Regions from separate parts of the Dactylosporangium sp. CA-152071 genome, predicted to be linked through region 1. Evidence: riboswitches for the same ligand, from Rfam matches in the RefSeq annotation. Region 1 holds a riboswitch; each other region holds the start of a gene.
What was found. Region 1 has a riboswitch for cobalamin ahead of ACQEVZ_RS13885 (VWA domain-containing protein). Riboswitches for the same ligand answer to the same signal wherever they lie in the genome.
Positions count from the first base shown of each region.

Region 2: another riboswitch for cobalamin. It lies ahead of bluB (5,6-dimethylbenzimidazole synthase); the one in region 1 lies ahead of ACQEVZ_RS13885 (VWA domain-containing protein).
Region 3: another riboswitch for cobalamin. It lies ahead of ACQEVZ_RS03845 (ribonucleoside-diphosphate reductase subunit alpha); the one in region 1 lies ahead of ACQEVZ_RS13885 (VWA domain-containing protein).

Region 1 is NZ_JBNJMZ010000001.1:3,133,437-3,137,250, reverse strand. It holds gene ACQEVZ_RS13895 (hypothetical protein) at 1-422, opposite strand, end outside; gene ACQEVZ_RS13890 (hypothetical protein) at 499-1,350, opposite strand; cobalamin riboswitch at 1,421-1,593, shown strand; gene ACQEVZ_RS13885 (VWA domain-containing protein) at 1,629-3,734, shown strand; gene cobO (cob(I)yrinic acid a,c-diamide adenosyltransferase) at 3,737-3,814, shown strand, end outside.
Region 2 is NZ_JBNJMZ010000001.1:2,931,567-2,935,380, forward strand. It holds gene ACQEVZ_RS12940 (DJ-1/PfpI family protein) at 1-145, opposite strand, end outside; gene ACQEVZ_RS12945 (MBL fold metallo-hydrolase) at 217-957, shown strand; gene ACQEVZ_RS12950 (metallophosphoesterase) at 1,046-1,732, shown strand; cobalamin riboswitch at 1,821-2,023, shown strand; gene bluB (5,6-dimethylbenzimidazole synthase) at 2,062-2,682, shown strand; gene ACQEVZ_RS12960 (roadblock/LC7 domain-containing protein) at 2,738-3,244, opposite strand; gene ACQEVZ_RS12965 (hypothetical protein) at 3,241-3,579, opposite strand.
Region 3 is NZ_JBNJMZ010000001.1:980,949-984,762, reverse strand. It holds gene ACQEVZ_RS03850 (ribonucleotide-diphosphate reductase subunit beta) at 1-57, opposite strand, end outside; gene ACQEVZ_RS03845 (ribonucleoside-diphosphate reductase subunit alpha) at 96-2,414, opposite strand; cobalamin riboswitch at 2,590-2,796, opposite strand; gene ACQEVZ_RS03840 (beta-L-arabinofuranosidase domain-containing protein) at 3,080-3,814, shown strand, end outside.

The DNA.
Region 1 (3,814 bases):
GAGCCGGTGCGCTTCGTGCCGGTGCAGGTGGTCGCGCCGTCGGCCTTCTCGGTGTACGAGTAGTTCAGCGTCACCGGGTTCAGCGACACGAGCTTGTTCGTGGCGACGCTGATGTTGAACGCGATGTAGTCCACGCGCCCGGCGGCGAGCGAGTCACCCTTCGACAGCGACGAGTAGCTCTGCGTGTTCGACGGGTACGTGATGGTGAGGCCCGCCCCGGAGGCGGTGACCCGCACGTCGCAGACGTCGTCGGCCGCACCCCACAGTGTGCCCACCCAGCCCGACTGCCCCGGCAGCATCGGCGCGAGCAGCGGCACCACCAGGCCCAGGTCCGGGGTCGCGGCGCTGGCCGGCGCCGCGGCGGGAACGATGGCGGCCGCGCCCGCGGCGCAGGCGAGGGCGATCGAGGCTGAACGGCGCATCGGTAGAGGTCCTTCTCTGTTGATGATGGCTGCCTGATGACGAATTCCAGATCGGCCGGGCCGGCGGCCGGTTGAGCTAGCCGGTGAGCGCTATCCAGGTGTCGTACTGGTGCACCGCGATTCCCTCGAACGCGGCGTAGCGCTGCGCGGCCCGGTCGACGTCGCTGAGCGTGGCTCGCATGGCGCTGTCCGTGCCGCCGTGGAACGTGCAGTACGCGCAGTCACCGAGCGCCTGCGTCTCCGCGCCCAGCCGGGCCGGTTTCGCCGCCTTCCCGGCCCGCCGCAGCAGGTCGTCGGCGACGCCGAGCATCGAGTTGCCGCCGGTCGCGGTGTTGCGGTAGCTCATCACCGTGACGCCGTCGACCCGGGCGAGCACGGCGTCAGCCAGGTTCTCCCCGCCGACCTGGACCGTCGGCAGCCAGAAGGGCACGTCGAGCTCGACCGGCGGGCCGATCAGCACCAGCTCGTCCAGCAGCCGCAGCAGCTGCGGTACGAGCGCCGCCTGCCGCTCCTCCCAGGCCGGCAGCAGGTAGGGCTCGACGTCGACGTGCAGCCCCCGGAACAGGCCGGACGCCGCGGCGGCCCGCGCCCAGGCGAGCGCGGTCGCGTGGTCGGTCGTCCAGGCCGGTTCGCCGCCGAGCGCGTCGAGGGCGATCCCGGCGTCGTCACACAGCGCACGCAACCGGGTCAGCTCCGTCACGTCGGCGCGCGGGTCGTAGTACGCGAAGATCGTCGTCACCGAGCGTGCCTGCGCCCAGTCGACGACGGCCTCCGGCCGCTCCCGCTCCCACAGCCACATGGCCCGGGTGCCCGGCGGCGCCACGCTCGTCTCGGGCGCCAGGGGCGGCAGGCGCGGCCGTACCGACGCGACGAGCAGACCCATGGTCAACACGACGCACAGGACGGCGTGCGCGACGCTCCTCCACATGTCATCTGTTCGGCCGGTCGTGCCCGGCCCGAAGGATTTGGGTCACGTTGACGTCACTGGGAGCCGTGGGACACGATGAACCCCGAGCGGTCAAGGGAGGAACCCAGTGCGAATCTGGGACGGTCCCGCCACTGTGACCGGGGAGCCACCCTCCAGCGCAAGGGCCACGGCCGAAAGCCGGAAGGTCGGGGGATGGCGGCGATCCGGGAGTCAGGAGACTCCAGCCGCTCGTGCTCCATGACCCAGCGGGCGCGGACCCGCTCGAGGAGGATGTGCCCGTGACGTCGCCGTATCCGTTCTCGGCCGTGGTCGGCCTGCCCGACCTGCGCCTGGCCCTGCTGCTCACCGCCGTGTCACCGGCGATCGGTGGGGTCCTCGTCCGGGGTGAGAAGGGCACCGCCAAGTCGACCGTCGTGCGTGGCCTCGCCGCGCTCCTGCCGGAGGTCGACGTCGTCGCCGGCTGCCGCTTCGCCTGCGACCCTCTGGCTGCCGACCCTTCGTGCCCCGACGGCCCGCACACCGCCGGCACGCCCGCCGCCCGGCGCCGCTCCGCGCTGGTCGAGCTGCCCGTCGGCGCCACCGAGGACCGGGTCGTCGGCACCCTCGACCTGCAGCGGGCCCTCGGCGAGGGCGTGAAGGCCTATGAGCCCGGCCTGCTCGCCGCCGCGCACCGGGGCGTCCTCTACGTCGACGAGGTCAACCTGCTGCCCGACCACCTCGTCGACCTGCTCCTCGACGCCGCCGCGATGGGCCGCGCCCACGTCGAGCGCGACGGGGTCTCCGTCAAGCACGCCGCCCGCTTCCTGCTCGTCGGCACCATGAACCCGGAGGAGGGCGAGCCGCGGCCGCAGCTCGTCGACCGGTTCGGCCTGGTCGTCGGCGTGGCCGCGCCCGCCACGGTCGAGCCGCGGGCCGAGGTGGTGCGGCGGCGGCTGCAGTACGAGAACGACCCGGCCGGGTTCGCCGCCCGCTACGTCGAGCAGGACGCGGCCCTGGCGGGCAGGATCGCCGCCGCCAGGCAGATCCTGCCCCGGGTCACGCTGCCGGACGCGCAGCTGGACCGGATCGCGCGGATCTGCATCGCGTACCGGGTGGACGGCCTGCGCGCCGACATCGTCGTGGCCCGCACGGCGGTCGCCGTCGCCGCCTGGCACGGCCGGACCGTCGTGACGAAGGACGACCTGCGGGACGCGGCCCGGCTCGCGCTGCCGCACCGGCGCCGCCGCGACCCTCTGGACCCGCCGGGCGCGGACCAGGAGCGCCTGGAGGAGATCCTCGACCAGGAGCTCAACGGCCCCGACGACGCTTCCGACGACGGCGGCTCCGACACCGACGGCCCTGACGACGGCCCTGACGACGGCCCTGACGACGGCCCTGACGACGGCCCTGACGACGGCCCTGACACCGACGGCCCCGATGGCGGCGGCCCGGACAGCGGCGGTCCTGACGGCGGCGGTCCCGACGGCGGTGGCCCGCCTCCGCCGAGCGCTTCTACCGGCTCGTCCGACAATTCCGGCTCGTCGGGTCCGGTCGACGATCCGGGTGGCCGCCCGACCCCCGAACAAACGATGGTCAATACGTCGGACGTCGATGGGGGCACCGGTCCCGCCACGGGCCCGGCCGGGGACCTCGCGTTCGCGCAGGCCCCGTACAAGACGCGGCTCTTGAAGATCGGTGGGAGGGCCAACCGGCAGCAGGGCTCCCACGCCGGGCGGCGCTCACCCGCGCACGGCCGGCACGGCCGCGTCGTGCGGTCCCGGCAGCCCAGCGGCAAGCTCGTCAGCCTGCACCTGCCCGACACCGTGCGCGCCGCCGCGCTGCGCGGGTCCCGCCGCGTCCACGCCCGCGACCTGCGCGAGGCGGTCAAGGTGGGCCGGGAGGCCAACCTCGTGCTGTTCGTCGTCGACGCGTCCGGGTCGATGGCGGCCCGGCAGCGGATGACCGTCGTGAAGACGGCCGTGCTGTCGCTGCTGCGCGACGCGTACCAGCGCCGGGACAAGGTCGGCATGATCACCTTCCGCGGCGCGGAGGCCACCACGGTCCTCGAGCCGACCGCCAGCCACGAGGTCGGCGTGCTGCGCCTCGCCGAGCTGCGCACCGGCGGCCGGACCCCCCTCGCCGCGGGACTGCGCCAGGCCGCCCGCACGCTGCACGGCGAGAAGCGCCGCGACGCCCGCCGCCGCCCGCTGCTCGTCGTCGTCACCGACGGCCGCGCGACCAGCGGGCCCGACCCGATGACCGTCGTGCCCGCGCTCGCCGGCATCCCCGCGGTCGTCGTCGACTGCGAGTCCGGCCCCGTGCGGCTCGGCCTCGCCGGCCGCCTCGCCCGGGCCCTGTCCGCCGACTGCCTGCCGCTGTCGGCACTGTCCACCGTGGGGAGCTGAACATGCCGCAGGGCAAGGTCGAGAGCGTGCCGGACGACGGGCTCACCACCCGCCAGCGCCGCCGGCAGCACATCCTGGCC
Region 2 (3,814 bases), 200 kb from region 1:
TCGTCGTCAGCGGGCCTGGGTGCTCCCCCGCGGTCCGCACGTCGAAGGCGGCCGCGACGCCGAACACCCGGGGCGCCACTGCGACCTCCAGCATCGGCGCGCCGTCGCCGATGAGCACCCCGACCGTCGTCGCCGAGCGCGTCATGGCTTGATCGTATCGGAGGATGGCGTTCCAGCCACTGCCGGCGGGCGCCGGGACCGGCGAAGGTGATGCCCATGACGATGCAGTTCCAGCGGTTCGGCGGCCCGACGGTGGTGTTCGGCGTCGGTGGCGTCACGTTCATCACCGACCCCACGTTCGACCCGCCCGGGCAGTACCCGCTCGGCAGCCGCATGCTGACCAAGACCGAGCCCGCCGCCGGCACCCCCGACGACGCCGGCGCCGTCGACGTCGTGCTGCTCTCTCACGACCAGCACCCCGACAACCTCGACACCCTCGGTCGTGCGTTCGCGGCGTCGGTACCGGTGGTGCTCAGCACCCCGGCGGCGGCCGCCCGCCTGGGCGGCCAGGTCACCGGCCTGGAGCCGTGGTCCCACACCGACCTGCCCCGGCCCGGCGGCGACGGCCACGTGCGGGTCACCGCCGTCCCCGCGCAGCACGGCCCCGACGGCACCGAACACCTCACCGGCCCGGTCACCGGGTTCGTCCTGCACGGCGACGGCCTGCCGACCGTCTACGTCAGCGGCGACAACGCGTCGCTGGACGTCGTCGCCGCCGTCGCGGAGCGCTTCCCGTCCGTCGACGTGGCGATCCTGTTCGGCGGCCGGGCCCGCACCGCGCTGCTCGGCGACGCCGACCTCACCCTCGGCGCGGCCGGGATGCTGGCGGCGGCCAGGCTCCTGGACGCGAAGACCGTGGTGCCGGTCCACGTCGACAGCTGGGCCCACTTCACCGAGGGCATCGCCGACGTCCGCGCCGCGTTCGAAACCGCGGGCAGCGCACACCTGCTGCGATAACCACGGGACCGCCACGGGACCGCCACGGGACCGCGGGCGACGCGCACCCGCCGCGGTAGCCGCGCGCCGGCCGGGGTAACCGGCAGGGGTGCTCATCGCCCACCTCAGCGACCTCCACCTCGGCGCGCAGCCGCCCGACCGGTTCGACCGCGTCATCGCGTACATCGGCAGCCTCCGCGAACCGGTGGACGCCGTGCTCGTCACCGGCGACGTCGCCGACCACGGACTCGACGCCGAATACGCGGCGTTCGGCCGGCTCCGGACGCTCGGTGTGCCCGTCCTCGCGGTGCCCGGCAATCACGACGACCCGGCCGCGTTCCGGACCGACCGCGCCGAGACCGTGGCGGGGGTGCTGTTCGCGCTGTGCGACTCGTCGGTGCCCGGGCACGCCGAGGGCTGGCTCGACGACGGCACCCTCCGGTGGCTCGACGGCACCCTCGCGGCGGCGACGGGCACGCCCGCGCTCGTGTGCTGCCATCATCCGCCGGTACCGGTCGGCAAGCCCGCCGCGGACCAGGTCCGCCAGCTCGGCGCCGGGCGGCTCGCCGAGGTCCTCCGCCGCCACCCGGACGTGCTCGCCGTCCTGTGCGGGCACGTCCACAGCGCCGCCGTCGGCACGTTCGCGGGCGTGCCCGTGCTCGCCGCGCCGGGCGTCGAGTCGACGATGGTGCTGCCGTGGGAGCCCGAGGACCGGCCCGAGCCGCCGCCGGCGCTCGCGTTCCACCTCGTCGAGGACGGCCGGCTCACCACTCACTACCGGCTCTGCGTGCCCTGAGCCCTGACGGTCCGCGAATGGCGCGGACTGAGCCCCTGCGGTCCGCGAATGCCGCGGCCCGGCCGGGCCGCCGCGTATGCTGCCGGACGGCACGAACTGAAGCGAGGTGCCCCGGGCGACCGGGGAGAATCGGGAAGCCGGTGTGAATCCGGCACGGGCCCGCCGCGGTGATCGGGGAGCTGCCGTCCATGCGCACCGACGGTGCGCGGTCACTGGCCTCAGGGCTGGGAAGGCGGACGGTGCAGGCGTTGATCCGAGAGTCCGAAGACCGGCCTCGCGGTCACCGGCCGTCCGTGACGGGCGGCCACGAGCAGCGGGAGCCTGCCCTGATGAGCACCGACCTGTACGACGTCGTGCACCGCCGCCGCGACGTGCGCGGCCAGTTCAATGGCGCGCCGATCCCCGCCGACGTCCTCGACCGCGTGCTGGGCGCCGCCCACGCCGCGCCGAGCGTCGGCCTGTCCCAGCCGTGGGACTTCGTCCTCGTCCGCGACCCCGCCCTGCGCGGCGCCTTCCACGACCACGTCCGCACCGAACGCGACACGTTCGCCGCGACGCTCGACGCCGACCGGGCCGCGGCCTTCGCCCGCATCAAGATCGACGGGGTGCTGGAGTCGACCCTGTCCGTGGTCGTCACGTACGACCCCGGCCGCGGCGGCCCGGCGGTCCTCGGCCGGCACGCGATCGCCGACGCCGGCCTCTACTCCGTCTGCCTCGCCATCCAGAACCTGTGGCTGGCCGCGACCGCGGAGGGGCTCGGCGTCGGCTGGGTGTCGTTCTACCGCGAGCCGTTCGTCCGTGAGCTGCTGGGCGTCCCGGCCGGCATCCGCCCGGTCGCCTGGCTGTGCCTGGGCCCGGTGACCCACCTGGAGTCCGTCCCCGACCTGGAGCGGCACGGCTGGCGCCGCAGGGCACCGCTCGCCGACGCCGTGCATCACGACCGCTGGTAGCCGGCGCCGCGCGGGGCGGGCACGGCGCCGGGCGGGACCGGAGCCGGGGCGGGGCTCAGAGCAGCGCGGCGAGCTGCTGGCAGGTCGGGCGGGCCTCCAGGTGCAGGCGGGCGACGTTGAGCCCGTCGCTGCCGAGCACCGCGAGCAGCGTGCTGCCGTCCACGGCGTACACGGTGAAGTAGCCGCCGTCGTTGCGCATGGTCGCGTCCCGGAACGGTGACTGCCCCAGCACCAGCGCCACCTGCCGGCCCAGGCCGAACGTCGTCGCCGCCAGCGCGGCCGCGTCGTGCGGCTCGGTGCCCCCGCCGGCGTCGTACGCGCCCAGGTCGTAGGTGACCAGCAGGCCGTCGACGCCGGCGAGCACGCTGCCGCGGACCCCCGGCACGCGCAGGCGCAGGTCCGCCATCGCGGCGCGCACCGGGGACAGGGCGGCGTCGAGCGGCTCGGGCCGCGTGCCGAACTGCGGCGACTGCAGCTGACCGACGCCGCCCCCGGGCTCGAGGCCCTCCCTGCGCGGCAGGCCGTCCTCGTCGGGGGCGCCGCCGAAGAAGCCGGACGTCACAGTTCGAGGCCCTCCTCGATCGCGCGCAGCTGGTGGCGGGCCAGCGCGAGGTTGGCGCGTGCCTTCGCGAGCGCGACGTACAGGAACAGCCCGTGGCCGTTGCGGGAGTGCAGCGGCCGGATGATGTGGTACTGGCTGTCGAGCGTGATGAGGATGTCCTCGATCGGCTCGCCGAGACCGAGCATCTCGATGGTGCGCAGCTTCGCCCGCACGACGTCGGTGTTGCCGGCCGCGGCCACCGTGATGTCGAAGTCGGCGCCGCCGCCGAGGGTGCCCAGCGTCATGCCGCTGGTGTAGTCGACGAGCGCGACCGCGAACGCCCCCTCGATGTTCATCGCGCTCTTCAGCGCGACATCCAGGTTGTTGCTCAAATCCGTGCCTCCTGAGCTGGTGCGGGTGCCGCGGCCAGCCTCGCACGGAGCGATCTTTCGCTGCACCCTTCGACGCAGCTTTTAGCCAGACGGCTCATAGCCAGCTGGCTTCTCAACCGATCCACCGGTCACTGCCGGTGAGCGCACGCAACTCATAAACAGTTTTGACGGCGCAGATCGTCGCCGTCTGTTCACCGGG
Region 3 (3,814 bases), 2.2 Mb from region 1:
GAAGTGCGGGTACCGCATCGGGCGCAGGGTCAGGTCCATGCCGGGGTCGAGCAGCATGGGTCCGGTAGTAGCGGCGCGGGGAACGGGAATGACGGTCACTGGCAGGCCTCGCAGGCTTCGGGGTTCTCCAGGGAGCAGGCGACGGCGTCGGTGCCGGCGGCCGCGGTGATCGCCGGCAGGACCGGCACGGTCGCCTGCTGGATCCGGGTCGCCGGCCGGGACCGCAGGTAGTAGGTGGTCTTCAGGCCGCTCTTCCAGGCGTGCAGGTACATCGAGGAGAGCTTGCCGATCGTCGGTGCGGCCATGAACAGGTTCAGCGACTGGGACTGGTCGATGTACGGCGCGCGGGCCGCGGCGAGGTCGATGAGCGCCCGCTGGGGCAGCTCCCACGCGGTGCGGAACAGCGAACGCACGTCCTCGGGCAGGCCGTCGACCGCCTGCACGGACCCTTCGGCCCGCTTGATCTGCTCGCGGACCGTGGCCGTCCACAGCCCGCGGGCCTTGAGCTCCCGGACCAGGTAGGTGTTGACCTGCAGGAACTCGCCGGACATGGTCTCGCGTTTGAACAGGTTGGACACCTGCGGCTCGATGCACTCGTAGCAGCCGGCGATCGAGGCGATCGTCGCCGTCGGCGCGATCGCGACGAGCAGCGAGTTGCGCAGCCCGTGCGCCGCGATCCGGGCCCGCAGCGCCGCCCACCGCCCGGGCTGTGCGGGGGTGGCGCCCCACAGGTCCGGGTGCAGCTCGCCGCGCGCCGCGCGGGTCTCGGCGAACGCCGGGTGCGGGCCGGACCGCTCCGCCAGCTCGGCGGACGTCTCGGCGGCGGTGAGGAGGATCTCCTCCTGGACCCGGGTGGACAGGTCCCGCGCCGGCTCGGAGTCGAACGGCAGCCGGAGCGTGAAGAACGCGTCCTGCAGGCCCATCAGGCCGAGGCCGACCGGCCGCCAGCGCGGGTTCGACGCGGCGGCCTGCGCCGCCGGGTAGTAGTTGATGTCGATGACCCGGTCGAGGAACACGACGGCGGTGCGGACGGTCTCCCGCAGCCGCTGCCAGTCGACGCCGTCGGCGGTGACGTGCGCGCCGAGGTTGATCGAGCCGAGGTTGCACACGGCGGTCTCGTCGTCGCTGTTGACCTCGAGGATCTCGGTGCACAGGTTCGACAGGTGGATGGTGTTGCCGGGCGCCCCGGTCTGGTTCGACAGCGCGTTGGAGCGGTCCTTGAACGTCATCCACCCGTTGCCGGTCTGGGCGAGGGTGCGCATCATCCGGGCATACAGGTCACGGGCCTTGACCGTCCTGACCGCCCGCTTCTCCGCGACGCGGTAGGCGTCGTCGAACGCCTCGCCGTGCAGGTCGGGCAGCTCCGGCGCGTCGGACGGGTCGATGAGCGACCAGTCGGCGTCGGCCTCGACCCGGCGCATGAACTCGTCCGGGATCCAGTTGGCCAGGTTCAGGTTGTGCGTGCGCCGGGACTCCTCGCCGGTGTTGTCCCGCAGCTCCAGGAACTCCTCGATGTCCGGGTGCCACGGCTCCAGGTACACGCACGCGGCGCCCTTGCGCCGGCCGCCCTGGTTCACCGCCGCGACCCCGGCGTCGAGGGTCTTCAGGAACGGCACGATCCCGTTGGACCTGCCGTTGGTGCCGCGGATGAGCGCGCCCCGGCCGCGGACCCGCGTCCAGGAGATGCCGATGCCGCCGGAGAACTTCGACAGCTTCGCGACCTGGTGGTAGCGCTCGTAGATCGAGTCGAGCTCGTCGCGGGGCGAGTCGACCAGGAAGCAGGAGGACATCTGGGTGTGCCGGGTGCCGGAGTTGAACAGCGTCGGCGAGCTCGGCAGGTACGCCAGGGACGACATGAGCCGGTAGAAGCCGGTCGCCTCGGACGGCGTCCGCGACAGCCCGCAGGCCACGCGCAGCAGCCAGTACTGCGGCGTCTCCACGACGAGGCGGCTGGTCGGGTGGCGCAGCAGGTACCGGTCGGCGACCGTCCGCAGCCCGAAGTACTCGAACCGCAGGTCACCGTCCGGGTCGACGGCGTCGTCGAGCTCGCGGGCGTGGCGGGCCACGAACGCCGCCGTCTCGTCGCCGATCAGCCCCAGGTCGTGGGCGTGGCGGATCGACTGGCTGAAGCCGGCCACGCCCTGCCCGCGGACCTCCTTGCCGACGTACGCGGCGAGCAGCCGCGCCGCGAGCCTCGAATACTGCGGCTCCTCGCCGATGAGCTCGGCGGCGGTCTGGATCGACAGCTTGTCCAGCTCCGCGGTGGTGGCGCCGTCGTACAGGCCGCTGATCGTCCTGGTCGCCACCCGCAGCGGGTCGACCTCGTCGAGGCCGCCGACCCACCGCTCGACCGCCTTGACGATCTTGCCGACGTCGACCGGCTCCAGGTCGCCGTCGCGGTTCCGGACCCGCATCGCAGGCCGGCGTGGCTGCGCCGTCGTGACCGTCACTGGCTCTCTCCTCGCGAGCTCGTTCCAGTGGATCCGAGGTCGCGGGGACGCCGAACGGCGCGCACGGCGGGTCGCCCGTCCGTGAACCGTTCATGGTGGCGTCGGCCGTCCCGCGCGGCCTCGAAGCCGCCACGCACGGGGTGTGCGTGGCGCGCTGGCAGGTCTTCGGACTCGCGGGCGTGACCACGGATGGTCGCCTACTGGCCGTCACTTCCCAGGCCGGATGGCCCAGTGTGCTCGACGGCGGTCGTTCCCACTCACCGCTGCGGGGCAGTCCCGGACTTGCACCGGGTTCCCTCTTGCCTCGACCCGGTCCCACTGGGGGACCGGCTCGAACCAGCTGCGTCGAGCACCATATCTAGGGTCGCCGGGAAATGCACACACCACATGTCGGTGCGGCGTGTTGTGATCTTCACATCCCGCGGGCGGCTGTCCCGTGACAGCCGTGCCGACGTGTCGTGTGGCCGGCCCGTGCCCTTGAAGGTTGCCGATTCCTCTGGCAGTCTCGTCATGCCGCCGCGATGTTAGCGCTCACTTCACCCGCTGCCCCGACAGAGCTCTCGCGTCGCGCAGGCATGTTAACGCTCACAGATCCACCGCCGCCGTCACGGTTCGAAAGGATCAGACCCATGCCCCACCCCAGCGTCAGCCGCCGCCGGCTGCTGCAGACCACCGGCGCCGTCGCCGCCGCCTCGGCGGCCGCGCCCCTGCTCGGCGCCCCGAACGCCGCGGGCGCCGCCCTCGCCCCGGCGCGCGCCGACATCGGCGTCTCGGCCTACGCGTTCGACCTCGGGCAGGTGCGGCTGAGCACTGGCCGCTTCCTGGACAACCAGAACCGGACCCTGGCCTACCTGCGCTTCGTCGACGTCAACCGGCTCGTCTACAACTTCCGGGCCAACCACCGGCTGTCCACCGCCGGCGCCGCCGCGACCGGCGGCTGGGACGCGCCGACCTTCCCGTTCCGCACCCACATGCAAGGCCACCTGCTGACCGCCTGGGCACAGGCCTACGCCGTGCTCGGCGACACCACCTGCCGGGACAAGGCCAACGCCATGGTCGCCGCGATGGCCGCCTGCCAGGCCAACAACGCCGCCGCCGGCTTCAGCACCGGCTACCTGTCCGGCTTCCCGGAGTCCGACTTCACCGCCCTGGAGTCCGGCACCCTCAGCAACGGCAACGTCCCCTGGTACTGCATCCACAAGACCCTCGCCGGGCTGCTGGACGTGTGGCGGTACATCGGCAGCACCCAGGCGCGTGACGTGCTCCTCGCCCTCGCGGGCTGGGCCGACTGGCGCACCGGCCGGCTCAGCGCGAGCCAGATGCAGACCACGCTGGGCGTCGAGTTCGGCGGCATGAACGCGGTC